2 regions of the Pantoea phytostimulans genome follow, and region 2 is predicted to be linked to the other one. Evidence: predicted binding sites of a transcription regulator. Region 2 holds the regulator's gene; the other holds the start of a gene.
What was found. Region 2 encodes PurR, which represses purine synthesis genes. Its sites were predicted from a motif close to CANGCAAACGTTTGCNTG; they were not measured.
Positions count from the first base shown of each region.

Region 1 (6,734 bases), 350 kb from region 2:
TTGCATCGCCATGGACGCCTTCTTGCGCGATTTTGGTCTGACATTCGCTCGCCTTTATCAGGGATTGCGCCATGACTCAGGCGATCCCGTTAAATGGGGTGAAAAAGCGATTGCCCATTATCAAAAACTGGGTATTGATCCGCAAAGCAAAACGTTGGTCTTCTCAGATAACCTTAATCTGGATAAAGCACTGGCGCTGTATCGCCATTTTGGCCAACGCGCCAATGTGGTATTTGGGATTGGTACTCGCCTGACATGTGATATTCCTGGCGTGACACCGCTCAATATCGTGATCAAGTTAGTGGAGTGCAACGGTAAACCGGTTGCCAAACTTTCTGATAGTCCGGGCAAAACCATTTGTCAGGATAAAGCCTTCGTCAGAGCCTTAAGAAAAGCCTTCGATTTGCCGCTGGTGAAAAAAGCCAGTTAAGCGTCCTCTTATCGGGGCGTTGATCCGCCCCACTTCTGCTGTAATAAATCTGCATTCCCCCGGAATTTTGCTTGTTTCCTGTTTAGCCGCAAGTAACATAGCAAAACCCCGGATGGGGCAACTTTTTTACTCACTTCTTCTATATAGAGAGATATTTATGAGCGTAGTGCCTGTAGCGGATGTATTGCACGGTCGCGTCGCGGTTGACAGTGAAGTCACCGTACGTGGTTGGGTGCGTACCCGCAGAGATTCAAAAGCCGGTCTTTCCTTCATCGCCGTTTATGACGGTTCCTGCTTTAATCCCGTTCAGGCTGTCGTCAATAATTCTCTGAATAATTATGAGAATGAAGTGCTGCGTCTGACCACAGGTTGTTCCGTGATTGTTACCGGAACCGTTGTGGCTTCCCCAGGCCAAGGCCAGGCATTTGAGATTCAGGCGACCAAACTTGAGGTAGTGGGCTGGGTTGAAGATCCAGACAGCTACCCCATGGCGGCTAAACGTCACAGTATCGAATACCTGCGTGAAGTCGCGCACTTGCGTCCGCGCACCAATCTGATTGGTGCCGTTGCGCGTGTTCGTCATACGCTGGCTCAGGCGCTGCATCGCTTCTTCCATGAAAATGGTTATTTTTGGGTGTCGACACCGCTGATTACGGCTTCCGATACTGAAGGCGCAGGCGAAATGTTCCGCGTCTCTACGTTGGATATGGAAAACCTACCGCGTGACGATCAAGGCAAAGTTGACTTCAGCGAAGACTTTTTTGGCAAAGAAGCTTTCCTGACCGTATCAGGTCAGTTGAACGGCGAAACCTATGCTAGCGCGCTGTCAAAAATTTATACGTTTGGTCCGACCTTTCGTGCCGAAAACTCTAACACTAGCCGCCATCTGGCTGAGTTTTGGATGTTGGAGCCAGAAATCGCCTTTGCTTCACTTGATGATGCAGCGGCATTAGCAGAATCCATGCTTAAGTACGTGTTTAAAGCCGTCTTAGACGAGCGTGCTGATGATATGGCGTTCTTTGCTGAGCGTGTTGATAAAGATGCCGTAGATCGCTTACAGCGCTTCATCACCACTGATTTTGCTCAGGTCGACTATACCGACGCCGTCAATATTCTGATGAGCTGTGGTGAAACTTTCGAGAACCCGGTTTCATGGGGTATCGATCTCTCTTCCGAACACGAACGCTATTTGGCTGAGAAACATTTTAAAGCGCCAGTTGTAGTGAAAAACTATCCGAAAGATATTAAAGCGTTCTATATGCGCCTTAACGATGACGGTAAAACTGTTGCGGCTATGGATGTTCTGGCACCGGGTATTGGTGAAATCATTGGCGGTTCACAGCGTGAAGAGCGTCTCGATGTGTTAGACGCACGTCTGGAAGAAATGGGTCTGAATAAAGAAGATTATTGGTGGTATCGTGACCTACGTCGCTACGGTACGGTTCCACATTCAGGTTTCGGATTAGGTTTCGAACGTTTAATCGCTTATGTCACCGGCGTACAAAATGTAAGAGACGTGATCGCGTTCCCACGTACTCCACGTAACGCGAGTTTCTAAGATTCTGCATTAATTATAAGAAATTCATATATATAAAGAGGTCGGCATCGCCGGCCTTTTTTTATTTTTGTAAATTTAGAGTTCCCTCACAAAGTTCCCCTAATTTTACATTTTGTAATACATACTTTCTTTCTGAAACAAGAATACGAGATTAGTAGCATTTTCGAGGTAGAATTACCGTCGGTGTGATGGAAAGATGCGTGCAGACACAGGAAGACACCAAACTTCTTTCAAGGTTCCCGTAAAGGTTTCTTGACGGCAGTGGCAGGTGTACGAATAACTCCAATGAGGGTAATAAATAATGATGAAGCGCAACATTCTTGCAGTGGTTATTCCAGCTCTGTTAGCTGCTGGTGCAGCAAATGCAGCAGAAATTTATAATAAAGACGGCAACAAACTGGATCTGTACGGTAAAGCTGTTGGTTTGCATTACTTCTCTGACAACGACGGCAACGACGGCGACAACACCTATGTTCGCTTCGGTTTCAAAGGTGAAACTCAGATTAATGACCAACTGACCGGTTTCGGCCAGTGGGAATACAACGTTCAGGCTAACAACTCTGAAGGCGCTGACGCACAAGACGGTAACAGAACCCGTCTGGGCTTTGCTGGTCTGAAATTCGGCGATGCTGGCTCAATCGACTACGGCCGTAACTACGGTGTGGTTTACGATGCAATCGGCTGGACCGATATGCTGCCAGAGTTCGGTGGCGACTCAGGATACTCAGATAACTTCATGAACGGTCGTAGCACCGGTCTGTTGACCTACCGCAACACCAACTTCTTTGGTCTGGTTGATGGTTGGGACTTCGCTGTTCAGTATCAGGGTAAAAACGACCGTAGCGACACCCGTCGTGCGAACGGCGACGGCTGGGGCGTGTCAACCTCTTATACCTCACCAATTGGTCTGGGTATCGTAGGAGCTTATAGCAGCAGCGATCGTACCAATGACCAAGCAGCAGGCGCACAAACAACCTATACTGGCGGTACTGGCACAGCAGCGACTACTACTGACGTTACCGGTGAAGGCGCGGGAAAACGTGCTGAAAACTGGGCAACCGCTATCAAGTATGATGCGAACAATATTTACCTGGCAGCGATGTATGGTGAAACCCGCAATTCAACGCCTATTTCTGCATCTGGAAACGGTACTTTCGTAGCTGGTAACGGACAGACTTACACTGCCGCTTCGATTTCTGGCTTCGCTAATAAAGCGCAGAACTTTGAATTAGTTGCACAGTACCAGTTCGATTTCGGTCTGCGTCCGTCCATTGCCTATGTTCAGTCTAAAGGCAAAGACATTGAAGGCGTTGGCGATGCTGATATCGTTAAATATATCGATGTGGGCGCAACCTACTACTTCAACAAAAACATGTCTACCTATGTGGACTATCAGATCAACCAGCTGGACGACAACAATCCATTGGGTCTGGCTACAGACGACACCGTCGCTCTGGGTCTGGTATACCAGTTCTAAGTTGAACTCAGAATTGCAAAAACGGAGCTTCGGCTCCGTTTTTTTATGTCTACTCTCTGCTCTTTCTTTACCTCGCTTATCACGTTTATTATTAGAATCTTAAATACTCTTATCCCTGATCGTTAAATTGTGAATTTATCTCGCAAACGGTTGGCTTTTGCTCTGCTCAGCGCTAACCTGAGAGCTCATTTTGCTAAAGTTCACGCTACTGGACCTGACTCATGTTTGAATCGATCTCTGCTGCACCCGCTGATCCTATTCTTGGACTGGCCGATCTGTTCCGCGCTGATGACCGCCCCCATAAAATTAATCTTGGTATTGGCGTCTACAAAGATGAAACCGGCAAAACGCCTGTTCTGACTAGCGTTAAAAAAGCCGAACAGTATCTGCTTGAGAATGAAACCACTAAAAACTATCTCAGCATTGATGGTTTGGCCGATTTCGCGCGCTGCACGCAGGAATTGCTGTTTGGCAAAGAGAATGCATTGATCACCTCAGGCCGCGCGCGTACTGCACAAACGCCTGGCGGTACAGGCGCACTACGTGTAGCCGCAGATTTCCTTTCAACCCAAACCGCGGTGAAACGTATTTGGGTTAGCAATCCAAGCTGGCCGAACCATAAAAATGTGTTCAATGCTGCAGGCCTGGAAGTGTGTGAATACCACTATTACGATGCTGAAAACCACCAGCTGGATTTCGACGGTATGCTGGCATCCCTTAAAGAAGCCAAAGCGGGTGACGTAGTCCTGTTTCACGGCTGCTGTCACAACCCAACCGGTATCGATCCTACTGCAGAACAATGGCAGCAGCTGGCACAGCTTTCACATGCTAACGGTTGGCTGCCGCTGTTCGATTTTGCCTATCAGGGTTTCGCGCGTGGCCTGGATGAAGATGCTGAAGGTTTGCGCATTTTTGCGGCTTCACATCAGGAGCTGATTGTTGCTAGCTCCTATTCGAAAAACTTCGGATTATACAATGAGCGCGTAGGGGCAATTACGCTGGTAGCAGCCGACGCTGCCGTGGCTGATACTACATTCAGCCAGGTTAAATATACTATTCGCTCCAACTATTCGAATCCACCCGCACACGGTGCTGCTGTTGTAGCGACCATTCTTGATAACGATGCTTTACGTACTATCTGGGAACAAGAGCTTTCAGATATGCGTCAACGTATTCAACGTATGCGCCATTTGTTTGTAAATACCCTGGCGGAGAAAGGTGCTCAGCGCGACTTTAGCTTTATCATCAAGCAGAACGGCATGTTTTCTTTCAGCGGACTGACTAAAGACCAGGTTATTCGCCTGCGCGAAGAGTTCGGGGTTTACGCCGTGAATTCAGGCCGAGTGAACGTAGCAGGCATGACACCAGATAATATGTCAGCGTTGTGTGAGGCGATTGTGGCTGTACTTTAAGCAGAATTAGCGTCATAAAAAATGGGCCAAATGGCCCATTTTTTATTGCAGAAACGTTATTGCAGGAAAGGATTGCTCAGACGTTCTCTTCCCAACGTTGACGTCGCGCCATGCCCTGGCACAAATTCAACATCATCGCCTAATGGCAGCAATTTTGATTTAATTGCCTCGATCAGATGCTGGTGATTTCCCTGCGGGAAATCAGTGCGACCCACGCCACCATTAAAGATCACATCCCCTGAGATCAGTAATCGTCCAACACGATCAAAAAAGACGATGTGTCCTGGCGTATGGCCGGGGCAATGTAAAATATCCAGCGTCACTAAACCTACCTGCACGCTGTCACCCTCTTCCAGCCATCGATCGGGCGTAAAGGCAGCACAATCGTCCAGGCCGAACATACGGCTTTGCAGCGGTAACGACGCCAACAGGAAGGCATCCAGTTTTTGTGGTCCAATAATCGGAGCCGAGTAAAACGCTGCCAGTTCAACCGCCGCGCCTACGTGATCCAGATGCCCATGCGTTAACAAGATCTGCGCAGGCTTTAAATTAAGCTGTTCAAGCGTTTGCTTGAGGGTAGATGCATCGCCACCCGGATCGACCAGCGCCGCTTCGCGCGTGGTTTCACACCAGATAACAGAGCAGTTCTGTGCAAACGCAGTAACAGGAATAATGTGGTATTTCATAACGCTCCATGACCGACACACGCAGCGTTGCCGGTTTACGACCAGTGCCTGACCGGCCCGGTATCAATGTGCACAAAGTTGCTGCGTGGGTAATATCCTACACCACCAGCGCGCATTGTTAATGCCGCTTTGCGTACATTGCTTAGCGCAATGCCTTCAATATGGAAATCCATCGCCTGGCCTTTGGTGTGGTAGCTATGTTTGGCTACACCCGGCCCGCTTTCACGCAACATATTGTTCGTTGATAAAGAACGATAGCCGGAAATCAGCTGAACCGGTTTACGCGTTTCCAGCAGTGCCTGCAGACGGAAAATTTGATCAAACAGATGGGGATCAATGCTTTTTACTTTGTTAGCGCGGAAATCGCGAAAGAAATGGTTCAAGCGCGATAACTCATCCTTGTCGTAACTTTTCCCGTTGAAAAACTCAGTTTTCAACGTTTCGCCAGTGTGCAGATTGTTGAGCGTCAATACACGTGGACGAGAAGTTGAAAGTGAGGCCCTTGCGGATGTCGGCAACAATGCCAGACCTGCGGCTGCGCTTCCGCAAAGCAGTAATTTACGACGAAAAGAATCAATATTAGACATGTAACGTGTTACCTGAGAGTGAAAGCTTAGAAATGTGCAAAAAGCGCACAAGGCCGAACCTTAACTTTCTCTCAAAGGATCGTCAACCCGTGACAAGGGAGTTTATGCGGCGATCCCGCTCAGGACCGCCTTTTCAAGACATGGCTTACTTTTTATAAGCCATGAAGAGTGAAGAAAAATCAAATACTAGAGCAAAAGCTGTTCTGCTCGCAGCAATACCTGACTGCCTGAGCGCGCAGTATCATCATAATTGTAAATATCTGTTCGATATTGTGGTTTGCCATCATCCGCAACCCATGCAGTCAGGTAGTAAAGATTAACCGGAATGCGGTGGCGAATAGGGACATAGCGCGTATCACCTTCTTTAAGCGTACTTGAGATGCGACTGTCGTTCCAACCCGCATCTTGTAGCAGCAAACCCGCCAGTTCAGAGGCTTTATTGACGCGCACACATCCAGAACTCAGTGCACGAATATCACGCTGAAATAAGTTGTGGTTCGGCGTGTCATGCAGATAGATCGCGTCTGAGCTTGGCATATTGAATTTATAGCGGCCCAGAGAATTGGTTGCGCCAGGTGCCTGGC
Region 1 is NZ_CP173698.1:552,593-559,326, reverse strand. It holds gene pncB (nicotinate phosphoribosyltransferase) at 1-430, shown strand, start outside; gene asnS (asparagine--tRNA ligase) at 588-1,988, shown strand; gene ompF (porin OmpF) at 2,290-3,465, shown strand; gene ACF2G4_RS02600 (amino acid aminotransferase) at 3,687-4,877, shown strand; gene ACF2G4_RS02595 (MBL fold metallo-hydrolase) at 4,934-5,563, opposite strand; gene ACF2G4_RS02590 (YcbK family protein) at 5,599-6,150, opposite strand; gene ldtD (L,D-transpeptidase) at 6,337-6,734, opposite strand, start outside.
Region 1: ACF2G4_RS02600 (amino acid aminotransferase) is a predicted target of PurR. The motif match lies at 3,605-3,622, and genes of this name have one in related genera.

Region 2 (6,734 bases):
GACGCTGCATTTTCACGTTGAGCCTTTTGAAGGCTCGCTGTTGCATCCCGAAGCGTTGGCTTTTACCGGCATCGACCCGCATAACCCGCTACGTGGCGCTGTCGATGAACATGACGCACTGCATGCCATTTTTAAAATGGTGCGCAAAGGGATCAAGGATACCGGCTGTAACCGTGCCATTATGGTGGCGCACAATGCGACCTTTGATTTGAACTTTATGAACGCTGCTGCTGAACGGGCCAACCTCAAGCGTAATCCTTTTCATCCCTTTGCTACTTTTGATACCGCAGCATTGAGCGGTTTAGTCTTGGGACAAACGGTTTTAGCGAAAGCGTGTAAAGCGGCAGGCATGGAGTTTGACAGTACACAGGCGCATTCTGCTCTTTATGATACTGAGCAAACTGCCACGCTGTTTTGTGAATTGGTTAATCGCTGGAAGCGGCTGGGTGGATGGCCCTTACCCTTTGCAGAAGGCGATGCGGCTGAAAGCGCCTCAGAATAGATAACGTAAAAAGGCCGACATTTGTCAGCCTTTTTCTTATTCCGCTTCTTTAAACTTCTCAGCGGTTTCTTTGATCAGCGATTGAAGTTCGCCACGCTGGAACATCTCAACGATAATGTCACAACCGCCGACCAGTTCGCCATCAATCCACAACTGTGGGAAAGTTGGCCAGTTTGCGTATTTCGGCAGTTCAGCACGAATATCTGGATTCTGCAGAATATCCACGTAAGCGAAACGCTCACCACAGGCTGACAGCGCCTGAACCGCCTGAGCAGAGAAACCACAGCTTGGCAGTTTCGGCGAGCCTTTCATGAACAGCAGGATCGGGTTTTCTGCGATCTGGCGCTGAATTTTTTCTACAGTACTCATAATTGCCTTCCTTAATTCGTCACTTCGTGTTTGTTTATTGTAGCGACTTCGCCCTCGGACTGAAAATGAGAATTTACTTTCGGAAGGTCAAACCGCCATGTTTGTTAAGTCGCTGTATAAGAAATAACACTCTCATATCATTAATGCGCATTAATGTATTAATAATTAGCAATAATTTCGCTGATATAAGGTGCTGAAATTGCTCATTTTCGCTCCAATTTCAATCAGCTAACAGATTAATAGAAAAAGGACTTACTTTTTTAAAAACATCTGGACTAGAATGGCCTCGGCACTGATCCTGGATCAGATTTTTCCAACCCTGTTATGGCCGTTTTTAACCTGACAGCTCAACTGTAACCGGACTATGCGTCTAATCATTACGCTTTTCATACTGGCTTTTGCCCAGCTGTTCTTTAACGTCGCATCTGCTTCACCGCATGCGCCGGTTAAGGCCAGCCAGCATAAAGTAGAGAAAAAAAGTGCACGCGAAGATGAGCGGCGTAAACGACGCCCGGTAAAAACCGCAGTTAAGAAATCCCGTCTGACTTCCGTTCAAAAACTTAAACTCAAAAAACAGAAGAAAGTCGAGTTAGTTGCACATAATACCTCCGCTAAAAAAATTACGCTTAAATCCTCAAGTAAACATTACGGTCGCCAGCGTTCATCAAAAGTTATCGCAGCCGAAACCAATGAGCTCGGTACGATTAAGATGAGTAAGGCCCATCGTCAGCGCTATCAAAAAGCGCGCGAGACAGCGATGGCAAAACTCATGGGCCAGTTGGGCAAACCTTATCAGTGGGGCGGTACTTCTCCACATACCGGGTTCGATTGCAGCGGTCTTGTATGGTATGCCTACAAAGATTTGTTGAAGTTTAAAATCCCCCGTACCGCCAATGAGATGTATCACCTGCGTGATGCTGCGCCGATCAAGCGAGAATTGCTTGAGAAAGGTGATTTAGTATTCTTTCGCATCAATGGACGCGGCACCGCCGATCACGTCGGCGTTTATTTAGGCGATGGGAAGTTTATTCAATCGCCGCGCACCGGCAAAGATATTCAGATCAGCGCATTAGGCGAAGATTACTGGCAGCGTCATTATATTGGTGCCCGACGAATGATGACGCCGAAAACCATACGATAGAATCATTAAGCATAAAAAAAGCCGGTTAAACCGGCTTTTTTTATTAATGCAAAATAGCGGTAAAGCTAAAAGCGACGATCATCAATAATGCCCCGCCAGTGGTCATCAATGCCAGTTTCATCTCGGTACTCATCATCTCTCCTTGGCCTCACAGTTTGTGTGGGTAAAGCATTTTCCCATAAGGCCCAGTAAAAATCTCGTTTTATCCGTTCAGCCTTGTTAGAATCCCGCCTTTGTTGCGCAACGCGCGCAACGTCGGTTCCGTTCGCTGTCTTCCTTTGGCTTTTTTTTCCGCACAGACGCCATATTACCGGCAAAAAAGCAGTATATTTGCGGGCAAAACCCTACGTTGACGCAAACGTTTAACATCATGCTTATCAACTAGTTAAGATAAGCTCGGGAGTCTCTTTTTCATGGCAACAATCAAAGATGTGGCGAAACGCGCGGGAGTTTCTACAACGACCGTCTCTCACGTCATTAATAAAACGCGTTTCGTGGCAGAGGAAACGCGTAATGCGGTCTGGCAAGCCATTCAGGAGCTGCATTATTCGCCGAGCGCAGTGGCGCGAAGCCTGAAGGTAAATCACACCAAAACGCTGGGATTGCTCGCCACCTCCAGCGAAGCGCCCTACTTTGCTGAAATCATTGAGGCTGTGGAAAATCACTGTTTTGACAAAGGCTACACCCTGATTTTAGGTAATGCGCATAACGATTTGCAAAAACAGCGCGCTTACCTGTCCATGATGGCGCAGAAACGCGTTGATGGCTTATTGGTGATGTGCTCCGAATATCCAGACGATCTGCTGAAGATGCTGGAAGAAAATCGCAATATTCCCATGGTGGTCATGGATTGGGGTGAATCGCGTGGCGATTTTACCGACACCGTGCTCGATAACGCCTTCCACGGCGGTTATCTTGCCGGGCGCTATTTAATCGAACGTGGACACCGCGACATTGGCGCAATTCCGGGCCAAATGGAACGCAACACGGGTGGCGGACGTCACGCAGGTTTCCTGAAGGCCATGGAAGAAGCCAATATCCAGCCTCGCGCAGAGTGGATCGTACAAGGTGACTTCGAGCCTGAGTCAGGTTATCAGGCGATGCAGCAAATCCTCTCGCAGAAACAAAGACCGACTGCCGTTTTTTGTGGTGGTGACATCATGGCGATGGGTGCCATTTGTGCCGCAGATGAAATGGGATTACGCGTCCCACAAGATATTTCCGTGATCGGTTATGACAACGTGCGCAACGCACGCTATTTCGCACCCGCATTAACTACCGTGCATCAGCCAAAAGCGGAGTTGGGGGAAAAAGCGTTGGATATGTTGTTGGATCGTATTACCAGTAAACGCGAAGAGTCTCAGACCATTGAGGTTCATCCCACACTGATTGAGCGTCGCTCAGTCGGTTATGGCCCTTTCCGCGATTACCGCCGTTAATCCTCACTTAACCATTCCTGATTAAGTGTTTGCGCATCACCTAGATAGCTGAGCAACCAACCCAGCGCCGGTGATGCGCGATCTTCCGCCCAGCTTACGCAGCAAGGACTTTCTGGAAAACTTTCCGGTAACGTGAGCTCAACCAGTTCACCTGAATCGAGTAACGGGCGAGCCAGATGCCCCGGCACCATGGCAACGCATAACCCCGCCAAAACACAATCCAACCCTGTTTGCCATTCCGGCACGACCAAACGTCGCTGATTGTCCAGCGTCCAGGTCATACGACGCGGCAGCGCCCGTGATGTATCTTCTAATACCAACGACGGCCAACTGCGCAAAGTGTCATCATCTAATGCCTCTGCCTGTGTTAAAGGATGCTCACGCATCACTACGCAGCGCCAGTTGAGCGCGCCCATATCTTTAAAGGCGAAGCGTCCGCCCACAGGAATAGCCTGGGTTGCCCCAATCGCGACGTCAACTCGCCCGTCTGCTAAGGCATCCCACACACCATTAAACACTTCGTAACTGATGATTAATTCCATGTCGGGAAAATGACGATAAAAGTCTTTCACTAACTGCCGCGTTCGTTCTGGTTTAACAATGCAGTCTACCGCGATGCTTAACTGCCCGCGCCAGCCATTTGCCAGTTGTTGACATTGACGTCGGGTTGCCAGCATTTTTTTGATAACAGTGCGTCCTTCGCGGACAAAATGTTCGCCTGCGGGGGTTAAAACCACTTCGCGATGATGACGTTCAAATAGCGGAACCGCCAACCAGGTTTCAAGCTGCCGTACCGTATAGCTGATGGCAGAAGGAACGCGGTGTAGTTCCTGTGCGGCTGCGCTAAAACTTCCACCGCGCGCTACCGCATCCACAACTTCTAATGCATATTCTGACCACATAATCTGCCTTCAAAATTTTTAACAGCCAATGGCAAATATTAACGTTTCACAGGTTTAAACGCACCTTTTACACTCTGCCGCGTTCATTCTGCAAAAATGAGAAAAAGATGTTATCGAATAAGAGCTTTATCCCTTACCTTGCGCTGCTCAGTATGCTGGGCTTTTTAGCAACAGACATGTATCTCCCCGCGTTCGGCGCCATGCAACAAACGTTTAATACGTCACCGGGTATCATCAGTGCCAGCATGAGCTTGTTCCTTGCGGGATTCGCCTGCGCGCAGCTTTTCTGGGGACCGCTGTCTGATCGCATTGGGCGCAAGCCCGTTTTACTCGCAGGCCTGACGCTGTTTGCCTTGGGCTGTGCAGGCATGTTGTGGGTGACTGACACTATTTTGATGCTGGTGCTGCGCTTTATTCAGGCGGTAGGTGTTTGTGCCGCAGCGGTGAGTTGGCAGGCTTTAGTGGTTGATCGCTATCCGCAGGCGCGCGCGAATAAGGTATTCGCGACGATTATGCCTTTGGTGGCACTTTCACCTGCGCTTGCGCCGCTGCTGGGCGCATGGCTTATCGGTCATTTTCATTGGCGTTCAATTTTTTTGGTTTTGACACTCACAGCAGTTGCATTGATTGCCGTGACGTTGCGTTTACCCTCCACACGTAAAGTCTCCAATAACGATCTGCAAAAGCCCGGTTTTATCACCCTGCTTCGCTCTTCGGTTTATCGCGGAAACGTCATAATTTACGCTGCCTGCTCGGCCAGCTTTTTTGCCTGGTTAACCGGCTCGCCCTTTATTTTGGCAGACATCGGATTAACGCCTGCCGATATTGGCTTGAGCTATGTGCCGCAAACCATCGCCTTTTTGATCGGTGGCTTTGGTTGTCGCGCCCTGCTCAATCGCTTTAACGGTGCGCAGCTATTGCCGTGGATGTTAGTCATTTACAGCGTGAGCATTCTGGTGCTGTTTGCTGTTGCACTGGCAGGTGTCAATAACCTGACGGCGCTGCTACTGCCGTTCTGCGGCATGGCGTTAGCTAACGGTGCAATTTATCCCATTGTCGTTTCCAGCGCCCTACAACCTTTTCCTCATGCAACGGGCAAAGCGGCAGCGCTGCAAAACTGTTTGCAATTAGGATTATGTTTCGCCGCCAGCCTTGCCGTTTCTGCGGGTTTGCAACATGCCTTACATACCACCACAATGATTATGGCACTGACGATCTTGCTTGCCCTGCTGGGATACCGTATCCAACGCCAGGTGAGCGCACAAACTGATGTTGCCTCGTCAAAATCCGTTTGCCAGGATAATCACTAAGGCGAAAGATTTTAATTAGCAACCTAACAATAAGTCATTGAATACTGACCCGAGTGATAATATACTCATTCGGGTCAATAAATCTGCTACAAATCAACAACATAATTAGAGTGTTTTTAGCGACTTTGTCGCTGGGATGGCGTCTGCACAATATCTCTGTTTTCTATTGTGAGAGACCAACATTGTTCCTTTTCAATCCTCTGTAATACGTCGGATATCAGGCGCACGGGCCATTCCGTGACTTTTCTCAAAACCCCTGAGAAATTGGCTATTCTTTTTCTCAGGTTCAGGTTGGACAGGTGATGGAGAAGCTATGAGTTCATCGTTTATAGAAGAAGTGAGCCTTGAAGAAAACCATTGGTATCGCATCGTTCATGAAATGCTGGAACAAGCAGATATCGAAATCAATGGTACTCGCCCCTGGGATATTCAGGTTATTAATCCTGATTTTTTCAAACGTGTCTTGCAGGAAGGTTCGCTCGGTTTAGGCGAAAGTTATATGGACGGCTGGTGGGAGTGTGAACAGCTGGATATATTTTTTCACCGCGTGCTTAAGCACAAACTGGACCAGAAATTACCGCACCATTTCAAAGATACTTTGCGCATTGCTGCCGCGCGATTAACGAATCTACAATCGAAAAAGCGCGCATGGATGGTAGGTAAAGAGCATTACGACTTAGGCAATGATTTATTTACGCTGATGCTCGATCCCTATATGCAATATTCCTGTGCTTACTGGAAAGACGCAACAACCTTAGAGGCGGCTCAGGAAGCCAAACTAGATATGATCTGCCGCAAGCTGCAGCTTGAGCCGGGTATGTCATTGTTAGATATTGGTTGCGGATGGGGCGGACTGGCCGCTTATGCGGCGCGCCATTATGGCGTTAAGGTATATGGCGTCACGATTTCAGCTGAACAGCAAAAACTGGCCCAGCAGCGCTGTGAAGGCTTGGATGTCACTATTCTGCTTCAGGATTATCGCGATCTTGATCGGCAATTTGATCGCATCGTTTCAGTGGGTATGTTTGAACACGTCGGCCCCAAAAATTACGCGACCTATTTCGATGTAGT
Region 2 is NZ_CP173698.1:899,927-906,660, reverse strand. It holds gene rnt (ribonuclease T) at 1-502, shown strand, start outside; gene ACF2G4_RS04350 (Grx4 family monothiol glutaredoxin) at 539-874, opposite strand; gene ACF2G4_RS04345 (C40 family peptidase) at 1,236-2,012, shown strand; gene ACF2G4_RS04340 (YnhF family membrane protein) at 2,056-2,148, opposite strand; gene purR (HTH-type transcriptional repressor PurR) at 2,426-3,451, shown strand; gene punR (DNA-binding transcriptional activator PunR) at 3,448-4,353, opposite strand; gene punC (purine nucleoside transporter PunC) at 4,461-5,663, shown strand; gene cfa (cyclopropane fatty acyl phospholipid synthase) at 5,977-6,734, shown strand, end outside.